3 regions of the Nocardia sp. NPDC047654 genome follow, and region 1 is predicted to be linked to each of the others. Evidence: riboswitches for the same ligand, from Rfam matches in the RefSeq annotation. Region 1 holds a riboswitch; each other region holds the start of a gene.
What was found. A riboswitch is a leader RNA that binds a small molecule or an ion and turns the genes downstream of it on or off. The one in region 1 is predicted to bind S-adenosylmethionine.
Positions count from the first base shown of each region.

Region 2: linked by a shared signal. The riboswitch ahead of ACGF7Y_RS11930 (rhodanese-like domain-containing protein) and the one ahead of ACGF7Y_RS15865 (aminotransferase class V-fold PLP-dependent enzyme) in region 1 are both predicted to bind S-adenosylmethionine.
Region 3: linked by a shared signal. The riboswitch ahead of ACGF7Y_RS34100 (amino acid ABC transporter permease) and the one ahead of ACGF7Y_RS15865 (aminotransferase class V-fold PLP-dependent enzyme) in region 1 are both predicted to bind S-adenosylmethionine.

Region 1 is NZ_JBIDDF010000004.1:52,910-58,150, forward strand. Features, by position in the region: gene ACGF7Y_RS15860 (Pls/PosA family non-ribosomal peptide synthetase) at 1-564, opposite strand, end outside; SAM riboswitch class IV at 1,234-1,347, shown strand; gene ACGF7Y_RS15865 (aminotransferase class V-fold PLP-dependent enzyme) at 1,395-2,714, shown strand; gene ACGF7Y_RS15870 (flavin reductase family protein) at 2,971-3,522, opposite strand; gene ACGF7Y_RS15875 (YbaK/EbsC family protein) at 3,610-4,086, opposite strand; gene ACGF7Y_RS15880 (2-oxo-4-hydroxy-4-carboxy-5-ureidoimidazoline decarboxylase) at 4,141-4,461, opposite strand; gene ACGF7Y_RS15885 (crotonase/enoyl-CoA hydratase family protein) at 4,654-5,241, shown strand, end outside.
Region 2 is NZ_JBIDDF010000002.1:770,439-775,679, forward strand. Features, by position in the region: gene ACGF7Y_RS11920 (FAD-dependent oxidoreductase) at 1-818, opposite strand, end outside; gene ACGF7Y_RS11925 (hypothetical protein) at 1,194-1,643, shown strand; SAM riboswitch class IV at 1,707-1,823, shown strand; gene ACGF7Y_RS11930 (rhodanese-like domain-containing protein) at 1,838-2,254, shown strand; gene ACGF7Y_RS11935 (O-succinylhomoserine sulfhydrylase) at 2,251-3,465, shown strand; gene ACGF7Y_RS11940 (serine/threonine-protein kinase) at 3,489-5,021, opposite strand; gene ACGF7Y_RS11945 (RpiB/LacA/LacB family sugar-phosphate isomerase) at 5,119-5,241, opposite strand, start outside.
Region 3 is NZ_JBIDDF010000024.1:23,980-29,220, forward strand. Features, by position in the region: gene ACGF7Y_RS34090 (ABC transporter substrate-binding protein) at 1-466, opposite strand, end outside; gene ACGF7Y_RS34095 (amino acid ABC transporter ATP-binding protein) at 466-1,233, opposite strand; gene ACGF7Y_RS34100 (amino acid ABC transporter permease) at 1,230-2,237, opposite strand; SAM riboswitch class I at 2,265-2,358, opposite strand; gene ACGF7Y_RS34105 (hypothetical protein) at 2,744-3,451, shown strand; gene ACGF7Y_RS34110 (glycosyltransferase) at 3,455-4,645, opposite strand; gene ACGF7Y_RS34115 (LppM family (lipo)protein) at 4,681-5,241, opposite strand, start outside.

The DNA.
Region 1 (5,241 bases):
CTCGGCGTCGACGAAGGCTGCCGCGTTGCGATGGGTGACGGCAACGCCTTTCGGAGTGCCGGTGGAACCGGAGGTGAAGATGATCCAGGCGTCGTCGCCGGGAGTGGGCAGCGTCGACCAGGTCTGTTCGCGTGGCCGCTCCGCTGCGCGGATGCCCGCGGCCGTGGTCTCGATGCCTTCGGCGGTCACGATCGCGGTGACCTGCGCTTCCCCGAAGACCAGCTGGGCGCGCTCGGCCGGGTCGTCGGCGTCGACCGGCACGTAAGCGGCGCCGGAGTAGAGGATCGCGAGGATGGTCACATAGAGCCCGCGGGTGCCCGACGGCATTCGAACGCCGACCCGATCGCCGGGCCGCACGCCCGCGGTGGCGAGCCGGGCCATGGTGTTCTCGATCTCGACGACCAATTCCAGATAGGACAGCACCACGTGGCCGTCGTCGATGGCGGGGGCGTCGGGATGGGCGAGTGCCGTCGCGGTCAGGATGTCGACGAGCGTCCTTGCCTCCGGCGCGCGATCGCCGCGTGACAACGGGCCCGCCGGCGCGTCGACGTCTGTCTCGAGCATGGTGCTGTGCGCACCTCCCATCGACTTGCCTCACACTTTCCCGTTGTTGTGTCATAGCTGGGTTACCAAAGGGCAAACAGCGCTGTGGCCAGCTGTCCACGGTACCCGGGGTTGTCGTCGCTTGTTGTTCACCGAACCGGATGCCGGATCGGTGGGCGCGATGCCCGTTGTTGCAGGTGGGATAGATATTCGCCGTTCCGGCAGGGCAAAACGCTGGTGGGCGGCTCGCCTGCCGCGTTCGCCGGGAGATCGCTGATCCGAAGGTGTGATTCGGCTCATCGAGCGGTCCGGAGCTGGTCCTTGCGAGGGCCGGAACGCGCGGTTGTTCCGGCCGGTCATCGAGGGAGTCGCAGTCGGGCGCCGCGATCGGGTTCAGCGCGTTCGAGATACGGAGGCGCTCGAGCAGCTGCGGCGTCGCGGGAAACGAGCGGGGCCCGAGTCGCATCGGCATCGGATCGGCTCGGTGGTAACCGCCGAGCGAACCGAGGCGCGTTTGCCGTGGACGGGGCCGGTACTCACGCGCGAAATCCCGCGACGGGCGCGGCTCGCGCGTCGTCGTGGGGGTGCTTGTAATGGCCGACGCGTGGTGGTTATGTCCACGCGGTGCTCGTGGGGACTCGGGTGGAATGTGGTTGACAGTGCCGGGGCGCTTCTGCCACTCTCGGGTCTGGTCATGAGTGCCAGCGCAAAGCCCCGGCTTGCTGGCCGGCAACCCTCCTCCGCGGTGGGGTGCTCCGGGTGACGACCCGGCCGCCGCCCAACCGGGCGCGGCAAGCGCGGACTCGCCGAATCGTTCGGTCGCGAGTCCCTGAGCCGACGGGATTCACGTGATGACTACTGCTGTCGACAACCCCTGTGCCGCACTCGCCCGGGTGTCCGGCGACGAACTGCGCGTGCCTTTGGTACACGGCGGATCGGCGACCTACGCCAACTTCGACTACGCCGCGAGTGCGCCCGCGTTGGCCCAGGTCACCGACCGGGTGCAGCAGTTGCTGCCGTACTACGCGAGCGTGCACCGCGGCGCGGGCTACGCCTCGCGGATCTCCACCGAGTGCTACGAAGCCGCTCGCGGATCGGTGTCCCGGTTCCTCGACGCCGCCGACGATCAGGTGGTGGTCTTCACCCGCAACACCACCGACTCGCTGAACCTGCTCGCCTCCTGCGTCCCCGGGGACACCGTGGTGCTCGACATCGAGCACCACGCCAATTTCCTGCCGTGGACCAAGCGGGGCAGGCGCGTCGTGCAGACCGCCGACACGGTCGAGGAGACCATCGGCAGGCTGGTTGCCGAACTGTGCAGCAAGCCGGCCGCATTGCTCGCGGTGACCGGCGCATCGAACGTGACCGGCGAGGTGCTTCCGCTGGAACGGCTGGCCACCGTCGCGCATCAGTGCGGCGCACGGATCCTGGTGGACGCCGCCCAGTTGGCGCCGCATCGGCGGATCAGCCTGCGGGAGACCGCGATCGACTACCTGGCGTTCTCCGGGCACAAGCTCTACGCCCCGTTCGGCGCCGGTGTGCTGGTGGGCAAGCGGGATTGGCTCGACGCGGCGCAGCCCTACCTCGCGGGTGGCGGCGCGGTGCGCGAGGTCCGCAGCGACGCGGCCGAATGGGCGTCCGCTCCGCAGCGGCACGAAGCAGGCTCGCCGAACGTGCTCGGCGCGGCCGCGCTGGCCGCGGCTTGTGACGCGCTCAGCGGGATCGACGCCGAAACCCTTGCCGCGCACGAACACCGGCTCGCCGACCGCCTGCGCGACGGCTTGGCCACGATTCCCGGCGTCCAGCTGCTGCGGATCTGGATCGACAGCCCTGATTCCGTCGGCATCGTCGCCTTCACCCTGGACGATTTCGCCCCCGGCCACGTCGCCGCCTATCTCTCCGCCGAACACGGCATCGGTGTGCGCGACGGACGTTTCTGCGCCCACCCGCTGCTCGCCCGCCTCGGCTTGAACGGCGCACTGCGCGCCAGCATCGGCCTCGGCACCACCTCCGCCGATGTGGACCGCCTGATCGAGGCGATCGCCATCCTCGCGCGAACGGGCCCCACCTGGAACTACGCCGCCGAGAACGGCGTCTGGAACCCTACCCCCGAAACGCGCCCCTTCACCTCCACCGCTCCCACCGGCGCAGCCCCCTGTCTCGTCGGCTGAAGCCGCGCTGGTCCCGATCGCGTGGACTTCGCCGTGCCGGACGGTGCCTGACACTCCGGGCGAGCCCGATGGTGGGGCAGACCTCGGGAACTCCCGGGTGGGGAACCGACGCCGCAGGTAGGACACGTCCGTGGACGCCGAGTTCGAGGCAGGTCCGGGCGGTGCGGAGTGTTCTCGAGCTGGAGCGGCCGGCTCGCGCGCTCGACCCGGAGTTGGTCGTGTAGGTGCGGCCGGGGTGGCGTAATCGAGCGCTGGGTCAGTCGCTGAGGGCGGTGGGCCGGTAGTAGCGCCCGTTGTAGTACAGCAGTGGCGCGGCGGCGGGTTTCTCGTCGGTGCTGTCGTGGACCCGGGTGACCAAGCCGACGACGAGGGTGTGGTCGCCGATGGGGATCAGTTGGTGCACGGTGGCGCGCAACCAGATGGGGGTGCCGTGCAGGACCGGTTCGCCGGTGTCCAGGGTGGTCCACAGGGCACGATCGGTGAAGCGCTCCTCCGCGGTCCGGGAGAACCGGTGGGCCAGGTGCTGCTGGTGTTCGCCGAGGAAGTGGATGACGACGGACTCGGCGTCCAGCATGGCGGACAGGCTGGAGGAGGTGTGCGCGATATTGAACGACACCAGCGGCGGTTCCAGTGACAGCGAGGCGAAGGAGGTCGCGGTGAAGCCGACCGGCCCCTGCGGCGAAGTCAGCGTGACGACGGTGACGCCGGCCGGGTAGTGGCGCATGGAGGCGCGATACTGCTCCGCGGTGATGCCGCTCAGATCATCGGGGATCTGTAGTTCCGTCTCGGGCCGTGGTGCGTCGGTCACCTCACGAAACTACGCCCGGACGCCCCGCCGGTGCGGGTGGCATTGATCGCACTCGTGCGGCACCGGGCTCGCCGCGAGGGCGTCGAGTCAGTCGACATCGATCGGAAGACCCGCGGTGATCCGCAGCAATTCCGGGAACGACGTGCGGAAGATGGTGTTCGGATGCCCGCCCGCTGCCCACAGCTCCCGATGGCGCCCCAGCGCGCTGTCCACCCACGTGGGCAGGTTGGTCGGGTGACCGACCGGTGCGACGCCCCCGATGGGCTGACCGGTCACCGCCCGCACCATCTCTGCGGGGGCGCGGCTCAGCGTCCCGTCCAGGCGCGCGCCGGTCTTCGCCAGATCGACTTGGTGCGCTCCCGAGACCAACAGCAGCACCGGGTCGTCGTCGAGCAGGAACACCAGTGATTTCGTGATCGCCCCCACATCTACGCCGAGGGCCCGTGCGGCGTCCGCGGCGGTGTGGGTCGGCTCCGGCTGGGCGACGATGAGACCGTGATGGCCCCGGGAGATGAGGGTGTCCGCGACCCGGCAGGCGACCGGTGGCAATGACGACCTGCGCATCTCACCAGGGTAGAGCGATTGCCGTCGGTACGCCGGGCAAGTCGCGCCGCCGGTTCAGTATTCCGGGTAGCCCTCGGCCGGCCCGAGCATCCCGGCGATTCGCTCGCGGGTGACCCGTGCCAGTTCGGACAGGCAGTGCGACGAGATCGGTTCGTGCGCAACCCCTTCGAAGGCGCGATCGACGTCCCGCTGGGACAGCGCGAGCAGTTCCACATCGGCCTTGCTCAGCAGGGCGTCCCGATCCGGATAGGGCCGAGCGTCGGCCAGCGTCGCGGCCCACGTCACGTTGCAGCAGCACTCGTAGAGGGCATGAATCGCGCGACCGCGCGGCAGACCGTTGAACCGGTCGAGGCCGATTCCCCGATGCATCAGCATGGTGTCCTCCGAAAACCGGCGAATGAGGTTTGCTGACTCGACCATGATCCGCTGAATCCCGAATCGGGAACCAGTGCGCCGCCGCTAATTTGCACAGGATTTACACGCTGCGATATCGCACGGCGAATCCTCGCATACCGAGGTGCCGCGGGCCGGAATACCCGCCCGGCGTGGTCTCGATACGCTGTACAAATGACTGATTGGCAGGCTTTCACCGTCGAAACCAAGGATCACGTCGCGCAGGTGACGCTGATCGGCCCCGGCAAGGGCAACGCGATGGGTCCCGACTTCTGGCGCGAGCTGCCGGAGGTCTTCCAGGCGCTCGACGCCGATCCCGACGTCCGCGCGATCGTGCTGACCGGCTCCGGGAAGCACTTCTCCTACGGCCTGGACCTGCCCGCGATGAGCGGCACGTTCGGCCCGTTGATGGCCGACCGCGCCTTGGCCGCGCCGCGCACCGACTTCCTCACGGAGCTGCGCAAGATGCAGGCCTCGGTCACGGCGGTGGCGGACTGCCGCAAGCCGGTGATCGCGGCGGTGTCCGGCTGGTGCATCGGCGGCGGCCTCGATCTGATCGCGGCGGTCGACATCCGCTATGCCAGCGCGGATGCCAAGTTCAGCTTGCGTGAGGCCAAGGTCGCGATCGTCGCCGACATCGGTTCGCTGCACCGGCTGCCCGGCATCATCGGCGAAGGTCACCTGCGGGAGCTGGCCTACACCGCCAAGGACATCGACGCCGCACGCGCGGAGAAGATCGGCCTGGTCAACGACGTCTTCCCG
Region 2 (5,241 bases), on a different contig from region 1:
TCGACCTGCTTGGAATGCCTGCGCGCGGCTTCGGAGCCTTCGTCGTAGTCGATGTCCTCGGGGTCGACGATCACCTCGATGGTGGGGGAGTGGTCGAGCTCGCGCAGTTCCAGCGGGGTGAACTTGGCCTGGGCGGGCCCGCGGCGGCCGAAGACGTGCACCTCGACGGCCTTGTTGGCCTTGAGGCCCTTGTAGACGTTCGGCGGGATCTCGGTGGGCAGCAGCTCGTCGCCGGTCTTGGCCAGCACGCGGGCCACGTCGAGAGCGACGTTGCCGACGCCGAGGACGGCGACCTTCTCCGCGTCCAGCGGCCAGGTGCGGGGGACGTCGGGGTGGCCGTCGTACCAGGAGACGAAGTCGGCGGCGCCGAAGGATCCGTCGAGATCGATGCCGGGGATGGGCAGGGCGCGGTCGGCGTTGGCGCCGGTGGAGAAGATCACCGCGTCGTAGAAGGCCCGCAGGTCGTCCAGCGTGATGTCGGTGCCGTAGTCGATATTGCCCAGCAGGCGCACCTGCGGCTTGTCCAGCACCTTGTGCAGGGCGGTGATGATGCCCTTGATGCGCGGGTGGTCCGGCGCGACGCCGTAGCGGATCAACCCGAACGGCGCGGGCATGCGCTCGTACAGGTCGATGCTCACCTCGGCATCGGACTTCATCAATGCGTCGGCGGCGTAGATCCCGGCCGGTCCGGCGCCCACGATCGCGATGCGGAGCGGGCGGGTCCTCGCGGTGTGCGCGTCAGGCCCGGCGGAGGAAGCCTGCGTCACCACGGAGGGCTCGCGAACACCGCCATCCTCTACTGCACTCTGTTCGGTCATCTCTTTACGCGCACCTTACGGTCGAAACAATTAATGACGTCTGGCTTAGCTTAGGCTAAGTTGACGCACCGGCTCGGTCGCGCCCTCGGGGCGCACGCCTGCGTTGCCGGCTCGTGGCTGCACGGTGCTCCGTTCGCCGCGGCGTGGAGCTGCCGATTCGCTATGACAGCAGGCCGCCGTCCCGCGATTCTATCGGGATGGCCGATGCCACCCCGCGTCGGTGCGTGAACTCGGCGGCTGCCGTCGAAAGCCACAATCGTCGCTTACCCGCTCGCGCGCGGCCTATCGCGGACGCCCGGACCCGGCCGGCGCCACCCCGGTCCGCAGCCGGGGGTCGAGCGCTCGATACCCGCGCCGACCAGGGATCATCGAGCCATGACCGAACAGCAGCCGACCCCGGGCGAGGACGAGATCATCCGGGTCGATCAGACCGACAAGCGCTCGGCGGCCCCGTTCATCGCGGCCGCGGTGGTCGCGGCGATCGTGCTGATCGCGATCGTGCTCGGCGGCGTGCTGTCGCCCGCTGAGAAAAATGTCACAGAAGCCGACCGCATCGCGGCGGCCGTCCGCAACTTCGTCGACGGCTCCAACCGCAGCGACGCCGTGCCGCCGCCCGGCACCGCGTGCCAGGGTTTCGACGCGACCCGCTCGCCGCTGGCGGGGCAGGACGGCGCCGGAAAGCTGGTCGAGATCACGAAAATCGACAGTCCGATCATGGACGGCGACCGAGGGAAGGCGACCGTGACCACGAAGGTGGACGGGCAGGAGCGGACCTCGACCTGGAATCTCACCCGATCCGGCGGTAAGTGGCTGGTCTGCACCTGAGCGTTCGCGCAGTGTGCGCCACCGTTTGACAGGGTGACCCGGGTCGGTGCAATCTCAGTCGAAGGTCATGAGAACCAGTGTCAAGCCCCGGCATTACTGGTCGGCAACCCTCCTCCGCGGTGGGGTGCTCCGGGTGACGACCTGGCGGCGCCCTGGTCCCGGGCGCGGCAAGTGCGGATTCGCAGGAGGTGCACATGAGTTATGCCGGTGACATCACCCCACAGCAGGCTTGGGAGCTGTTGCGGGACGATCCCGAGGCCGTCCTCGTGGACGTGCGGACGGAAGCGGAGTGGAAGTTCGTCGGCGTCCCCGACACCAGTTCGATCGAACGGCCGACCGTGCTGATCGAGTGGGTCGATTCCACGGGCGCGCGCAACGAGACGTTCGTCGAGCAGTTGAAGCAAGCGCTCGACGGCCACGATCCCGAGGCTCCCGTCGTCTTCCTCTGTCGCTCCGGTCAGCGTTCGATCGGTGCGGCGATCGCCGCCACCTCAGCGGGTTACCGCACCTCCTACAACGTGCTCGAGGGCTTCGAAGGCCCGCTCGACGAATTCGGGCATCGCGGCGGCGCGGGCTGGCGTGCCCTCGGATTGCCCTGGCGGCAGTCGTGATCACCGGCGGCGCGTTCGACAAGCCGCTGCCCGACGGCGTCGGTCCCGCGACGCTGGGCGTGCGCGGCGGGCTGCGGCGCTCCGGTTTCGAGGAAACCGCCGAAGCGCTCTATCTGACCTCCGGCTTCGTCTACGAGAGCGCCGAGGCCGCCGAGGCCGCGTTCACCGGCGAGGTCGAGCACTTCGTCTACTCCCGCTACGGCAACCCCACGGTGGCCATGTTCGAGGAGCGGATGCGCCTGATCGACGGCGCCGAGGCGTGCTTCGCCACCGCCAGCGGCATGTCCGCGGTGTTCACCGCGCTGGGCGCGCTGCTGAAGGCGGGTGACCGGCTCGTCGCCGCGCGCAGCCTGTTCGGCTCGTGCTTCGTGGTGTGCAACGAGATCCTGCCGCGCTGGGGCGTGGAGACCGTCTTCGTCGACGGCGAGGATCTCGATCAGTGGGAGCAGGCGCTGTCGGTGCCGACCCAGGCGGTGTTCTTCGAGACGCCCGCCAATCCGATGCAGACCTTGGTCGACGTGCGCCGGGTGACCGAGCTGGCGCACGCGGCGGGTGCGAAAGTGGTGCTGGACAACGTGTTCGCCACTCCGCTGCTGCAACGTGGCTTCGAACTCGGCGCCGACGTGGTGGTCTACTCGGGCACCAAGCACATCGATGGGCAGGGCCGCGTGCTCGGCGGCGCGATCCTCGGCGCCCAGGACTACATCGACGGCCCGGTGAAAACGCTGATGCGCCATACCGGTCCGGCGCTGAGCCCGTTCAACGCGTGGACCCTGCTCAAGGGCCTGGAGACGATGCCGCTGCGGGTACGCCACTCGGCGGAGTCCGCCTTGCGCATCGCCCGTTTCTTGGAGGACAACCCGGCCGTCAGCTGGGTGCGGTACCCGTTCCTGGAATCTCATCCGCAGCACGCGCTGGCCACCAGTCAGATGAGCGCGGGCGGCACCGTGATCACCTTCGAGCTGAGCGCACCCGAGAACGAGGCGAAGAAGCGCGCTTTCGAAGTCCTCAACCGGTTGCGCATCGTCGACATCTCCAACAACCTCGGTGACGCGAAGACCCTGATCACGCACCCGGCCACCACGACCCACCGCGCCATGGGGCCCGAAGGCCGGGCCACCATCGGCCTGACCGACGGCGTCGTGCGTATCTCGGTGGGGCTGGAAGACGTCGAAGACCTCCTCGCCGACTTGGACACCGCCCTCTCCTGAGCCGCGAACGGTCGCACGATCGGTCAGCCGATCGGCACGGTGACGCCGGGTGACGACGGTGCGCCGTGCAGGATCAGATGACTCGGTGCCTCGTCCTTCTTGTCGTTCTTCTTGCCGTTCTTGTTCTTGCCGGGCAGGTCGAAGGCCAGCCGGACGGTGCTGACACGGCCACCGGCGATGCGCGTGAAGTCCTCGCCGGGCGAATTGAGTTTCGCGGTGACCGCCGCGTCGGGTGCGACGGAGCGGCCGCCAGTGGTGACCAGCCGTTGATCGGCGACGGCGAGAACTTGTTCGTCGCCGGACACATTGGTGACCGTCAGCGTCACGACCGTGTGGGAATCGCCGGTGCTCGCCGGGTCGGTGGCGCGTACATCGATCACGGTGAAAGCGAGGTTCCCGTCGCGCACCGCGGGACCCGGCCCGGGTTGCCCGTCGCTCGGCGGCAGCGAAGTATCGGCCGGCGTAGGGGCATCGGTGGTTGTCGGGCCCGCGACGGGTCCGGACCCGATGTCGATGCCGCCGCCGAACAGCCACAGCGCTGCCACCGCGACGAGCGCCGCCCCGGCGGCGACGGGCAGCCACCGGCGCTCGTGTCGGCGAGCGAGTTGCCCGGCCGGAGTGGGTGAACCGGCCTCGGGCGTCGTCCGCGCCGGGAGGGCGGAAGTCATGATCCGGGTGGATGTGCGGCCTGCCGGTGCCGGAGCAGGTGCGACCGGCGGGGTCGGTCGCGCGGACGCGGACCGGAGAAGGGCCGCCGACGCCGCCGCGGCGAATTGTCCCGCGCTGCGGTAGCGCGCGTCCGGCTCTTTGGCCATTCCCCGGGCGATGACGGCGTCGAGTGCGGGCGGGACGTCACGGGCGGCCAGCGAGGCGCGCGGCGGTTCGGTCATGAGGTGGGCCCGCATCTGCTGTGCCGGATCGCCCGCACCATAGGGCGGCTTTCCGGTAAGGGACTCGTAGAGCACGCAGGCAAGCGAATAGACATCGGACCGGGCATCGGCGGCGCCGGTGAATCGCTCCGGCGCCATGTAGCCGAGCGTGCCGACCACCAGCCCGGTGGCGGTGAGCGCGGTGCCGTCGGCGGCGCGGGCGATACCGAAGTCGATCAGATACACGAAACCGCTGGTGTGCAGGAGGATATTGCCCGGCTTCACATCGCGGTGCACGAGCCCGGCCGCGTGGGCGGCATCCAGCGCCTCGGCGGCCTGGGCGATGACGTCCACGGCCCGATCCGGCCGCAGCGCGCCCGATCTCAGCCGCGTGCCGAGGTCTACGCCCTCGATGTAGGCCATCTCCAGGAACAGATGACCGTCGACCTCGCCGAACGTGTGGATGGGCACGATGTGCGGGTTGCGGGCCCGGGTTCCCAGCCGCGCCTCCCGCTCGAAACGCTGCCGATAGAGCGAATCGGCGGTATATGCCGCGGACAGCACCTTCAATGCGACGGCATGCCCGGCGCCGTCGTGCGCCAGCCACACCTCACCCATGCCGCCACGACCCAGCAAGCGTTCGAGGGAATAGTTCCCGAACGTGCCACCTGGCCTCTGCATGGACATGCCTCGACCGTATCGCCGGGTTTCGTCGCCGTCGCGGGCGGGAGGCTGCGCGCTCGCTCTCGACGCCGTGCGCCGCACGGAGTGCGCGGAGGCTTCCTCAGGCGTCGGCGGCGCGTTCGATGTCGGCGAGATGGGTGATGTTCGCCTGGTCGTCCGGGGACGAACTCGGTTCGGTGGTGAACCAGGCGTCGAGGATCTCCCGGAGTTCGGCGCTGGAGGT
Region 3 (5,241 bases), on a different contig from region 1:
TCGCGAAGTCGTACTTCTCCTTGCGTTCCTCGGTGACGGTGACATTGGAGATGAACGCGTCCACCTCACCGGAGTCCACCCGCACGAAGTTCTGCGACCAGTCCGCCACCTGCGCGTCCAGTTTCAGGCCGAGGATGTCGGCGATCAGCGCGGCGAAGTCGACTTCGGAGCCGACCACCGTCTTGTCATCGGTGGCGTAGAACCGCAGCGGCGGCGCAGCGCCGGACGCGCCGGTCACCGCCAGCGTGCCGCGATCGCGAATCGCCTGCGGCACCTCGGCGGCGATGGCATCGACCTTCGCGGTCCGGACGCGGCCGGGCTGGGCGGGGGAGAGGTCGAAGGTGATCGAACCGGCGGGCTGCGCGGCGGTATCCGCCTCGGGTTCGGTGCAGCCGGTGGCCAGTAGCGCGACCGCGGTCGCGGCGGCGGTGACCATGGCGGAGAACTTCATCGGATACCTGTTCATCAGCGGACTCGGGAAAGGAAGGCGCGGGTGCGCGGGTGTTCGGGATGGTCGAGCACGGCCGAGGGCGGGCCCTGCTCGACGATGACGCCCTCGTCGAGGAACACCACGGCGTCGGCCACCTCACGGGCGAAACCGATTTCGTGCGTGACGATCACCAGTGCGGTGCCGCCGTGCGCGAGATCGCGGATCACGTCGAGCACCTCGCCGACCAGTTCCGGGTCCAGCGCGGAGGTGGGTTCGTCGAACAGGATCACCCGCGGCCGCAGCGCCAGCGCCCGCGCGATGGCCACCCGTTGCTGCTGCCCGCCCGACAACCGGCGCGGATACGCGTCGGCCAACTGTCCGATACCGACCCGCTCCAGCAGCCGGTGCGCCTCGCGCTCCACCTCGGTCCGGTCGCGCCGCTGCGCGGAAAGCGGTGCGAGCGTGACGTTCTCGAGCACGGTCAGGTGGGGGAACAGATTGAACTGCTGGAAGACGAAGCCGATTCGCGAGCGCTGCTTGCGCACTTCGCGGTCGGGCAGCGCGTGCAGGCGGTCGCGGCGCAGCCGATAGCCGATCAGCTCGCCGTCGATGCGCACGGTGCCCGCGTCCAGCGACTCCAGGTGGTTCACCACGCGCAGCAGGGTCGACTTGCCCGAACCGGACGGACCGATCACGGTGACCACTTCGCCGGAGCGCACGGTGAGATCGATGCCGCGCAGCACCGGATGCGCGCCGAAGGATTTCCGGACGCCGCGGACCTCCACGGCGGGGGCCGCGCTCATCTGGTCGCTCCGCGCGGTGCGGCGGGACCGGCCTCGGCGACCTCGCGCAGCTTCTGCCACGCGCGTCGCAGCGGTGTCGGCGGCGGCGTGCGGTGCGCGCCCTTGGCGTAGTGGCGTTCGATGTAGTACTGCGCCACCGACAGCACGGTGGTGAGCACGATGTACCAGACCGTCGCGACCATCAGCAGCGGCACCACCCGCCCGTTGCGCCCGTAGATGACCTGGACCTGGTAGAACAGCTCGGCGATCGCCATCACCGACACGATCGAGGTGCCCTTGAACAGGCTGATCACCTCGTTGGTCGCGTTCGGCAGGATCGAGCGCATGGCCTGCGGCGCCACCACCGTGCGGAACTGCCGCAGCCGTGGGATCCCCAGCGCGGCGGCGGCTTCCAGCTGACCGGCGTCCACCGCGATGAACCCGGCCCGGATGATCTCGGCCGAATACGCCGCCTGATGCAGGGCCAAGCCGATCACGGCGGCGGTGAAACCGCTGATCACCCCGTTCACCTCGAAGGTGAACAGCGCGGGCCCGAACGGGATGCCGATCGACACGGTCCGGTACAGGTAGGCGATGTTGAACCAGAACAGCAGTTGCACGATCAGCGGGATCGAACGGAACGCCCAGATGTAGACCCACGAGATCACCCGCAGCACCGGATTGTTCGACAGCCGGGCGACCGCGAGCGCGGTGCCGAGCAGAAAGCCCAGCGCCGTACCCCATGCGGTCAGCTCCAAGGTGACCCGCAACGCCGACAGCACCGACTTCGCGGTGATGTACTGCGCGAACGTCGGCCAGTCCCACCCGGGGTTGGTGGCCAGCCCGTGCACGAACTGGGCGAGCAGGATCAGCGCGACGGCACTGACCACCCAGCGCCAGGGATGCCAGGTCTTGGCCACGGTCGGCGGCGTGCCGTACTCGGCGGCGTCCGGCGCGCGGAGGGGTGTGCCGGTCGGGTCCGGTTCGCGCGCCGGGGCGGGGGCGGGTGCGGTGGACGCACTCACGAGGGGTCCTCGATGATCACTTCGGTTCCTCCATCGGTCCCGGCGGAAGCACCCGCACCCGGTTACCGGGGGGTTGCTGCGACGTCGACGAGCCAGGTCTCTCGGTCGCTCTGGATGGTTGGCGCCGACCCCCTGTCAACCGATGTCAGGGCCGAGCCGAATCATGATGCCCAGCAAGGGAAGGCTGGGACAAGAGAAGTAATCAGCGTGAGCGTAGACCTTGTCCACGCCAGTTGATCGAGTCTTTGTAGTAACCAGACGTGCGCTGCTTCGCCGAGGGGCGGTGCGAACCGGTCGCGTCCTCGCGGAGGGGCATCCAGCGCCGGATGACGGCGGTCCGATGCAGCATACGGGTATCGCCAGGGCTGGGGAACGCGGGTCGGCCACGCGGAAGCATGTTTCGGGCAAACGAGACTCGCCGCGAAATTGCTGTACGCAATCCGTGCTGTTGGAGCCGTTTGCCGGAGTACTGTGCCCCTCGATCGTTCCGCCGATGAGGAGGTTTCGTGATCACTTTGCGTCGTCTGACCCAATTGTCCGCTGTCGCGACCTGTTCGGTCGCCCTCGCGTTTGCCGGGCCGGGTGCCGCGTTCGCGGCTCCGGATGCCACGATTCCCGCGTTCTCCGATCTCTCCGCGCCGATCGCCGCCCCCGGTGACTTGTTCGGCGCCTATCAAACCGCGCTCGACGCGCTGCGCGCGCTCGGTATCCAGCCGTTCGCGTACCCGAGCGCGTCGGCGTTCTGCCTCGACAACACCACGGCCGGGCTGGCGCCCGCGGTGGCCGGAGCCATACCCGGGCCGTGGCCGAAGAACACCGTGCAGCTTCCCGGACTGGACCTCAGCGCCGTCAAGGCCGGGCAAGCCATGTTCACCTTCGTGCCCTACGGCCTCGGGCCGGACGGCGCGAATACCGCGGGAATGCAGGTGGCCTGGCTCAATCTGAGCAACGGACGCAGCGGAACGGCCGCCATGGGGCCGCTGGCCGACATCGCCCGCGCGATGATCCCCGCTGCCGTTCCCGCGGACCAGCGGCCGGTGGCCGAGCAGGCGATCCGGGACTTCCTCTTCGCGGCCCTCCCCATGGGCGGGGTGCGGGCGGTCCCGGTGGACACCGGCAAGGGCACCGTTCTCGCCGCGGTGTTCGGCACGGTGCAGAACGGCGCCAAGTCCTGCTTCTTCCTGCCGACGGTCGGAATCACCGCGGTCCCGTGAGATTCAACTGTCGCGGCGCGGCGCCGCTCCTGGGAGCGAACGCCCCTTCCAGTGCGCCGTGCCGCGACGGCGGGCCAGGTGCGAACGCACCCACAGCAGCAGATACGCCGCCACCGACACCGGATGCGCGAGGGCGGCGGGCACGTCCGCGCGTCCCAGCGGGCCGCCGGTCTCGGTCGAGCGGGCCAGCAGGCGCCCGGCGACGGCGGCGAGCCAGCCGATCGCGCCCGTCCGGCGGACCGCGCCCCTGCCGAGCACGGCGGCCGCGGGCGGTACCCAATAGGCAAGGGCCGCAACGAGTCCCACCGCCGCTCCGCCTGCGATCGTGCCGTCGTAGGCCGACCAGAGCCAGCGGGTGTAGCCCGCGTCCAGGTCGGCGGCGCCGCGATACATCCTGGTGCGGGCCAACTCTCCGGCGGCCACCAGAGCGGTGGCGTGACCGGCTCGCCGCAGCGTACGGGCGATGTCGAGGTCCTCGGTGACGCTCCCGGCCACGGCCGTGTGGCCGCCGACCGCGCGGTAGGCGGCGTTGTCGAACACGAGGAACTGGCCGCAGGCCACCGCCGTGGCGGGTCGCAGGCTCCGGTCGGCCACGGCGATCGGCAGCGTCGAGGCCCACGACCAGCACAGCAGAGGCTGCACCACGGCTTCCGCCACGGAATCGGCCACTTGCAGGGGCCAGGGCGAGACCAGCGCGGCTGCGCGCGTACGCAGCGCGCCGACCGCCGCGGCGAGCGCCGTGGGGGCCAGCCGCACGTCGGCGTCCAGGAAGATCAGCACCGGCGTGGACACCTCCTCCGCCAGCCGGACACAGGCGGCGGCCTTTCCGGTCCAGCCGGCGACCGGATCGGACTCGGTGCGCAGCAGGGTGAAACGCGGGTCGTCGCCGATCGCCGCTCGGGCGGCGGCGCCGGTGTCGTCGGTGGACGCGTCGTCGAGGATGCGCACCGCGAGGCGCGGTACGCCCACCTGCGCGCGCAGGTCACCGATCAGGGCGGGCAGCCGGTCGGCCTCGTTGCGCGCCGGAACGCAGACGGTGACGGGTTCGATCACCGTCGTCGGGGCATTCGTCAACCTCTGCACGGTGATGCGGTTGTATAGCGCGATGCCCGCGCCGAGCGCCGCCACCGCGGTGGCGAAGGTCGGCAGGATCGAGTTCGCGCGCAACGTCTTCGGCAGGTCGGCACTCACCATGGGGGCCACGCTATCCCGGCGCACCGACCTGCCGCTCAGCGATTCTGCGTCACCGAGCGCCACCAGCGGCTCAGGGAGAAGCCGACTTCCGGCGCGCCGGGCGCGGCGGGGTTGCGGTCCATGTACGCCATCGCCGCGACGATGGCGGCCACCGCGAGCGTGATGCCGCCCGCGATACCCGCCCAGCCCGCGAAAGAGCGGGTGTTCGGGTCGGCGTAGCTGACCTCGGCCTGCGGCCTGGAGACTTCGCCGGGCGGCAGTTTCCAGGAGACGACGTTGTCGCCCTCGCGGCTGCCGTTGGTCTTGGCGACGCGGGCCGGGAATGCGATGGTCAACTGCACGTCCGAGCCGTGCGGCGGCAGAGATTTCAGATCGACCCGCCCGCTCAGGCTGACCAGGTCGCCGGTGCGCTGGAACTGCAACTGGAACATGCCCTGGGTCTGCTCGGACAGCTGGCCGAGCTGCTGCACATCACCGAAGGACAGGTCCTCGAAGAACACCTGGCTGCCGGTGTAGCCGTCCTGGGCGTACGGCTCCACTCGCAACTTGGCCGCCAGCGTCTCGGGCGCCTTCAGCTGCGGGCCCTTGTCTCCGGC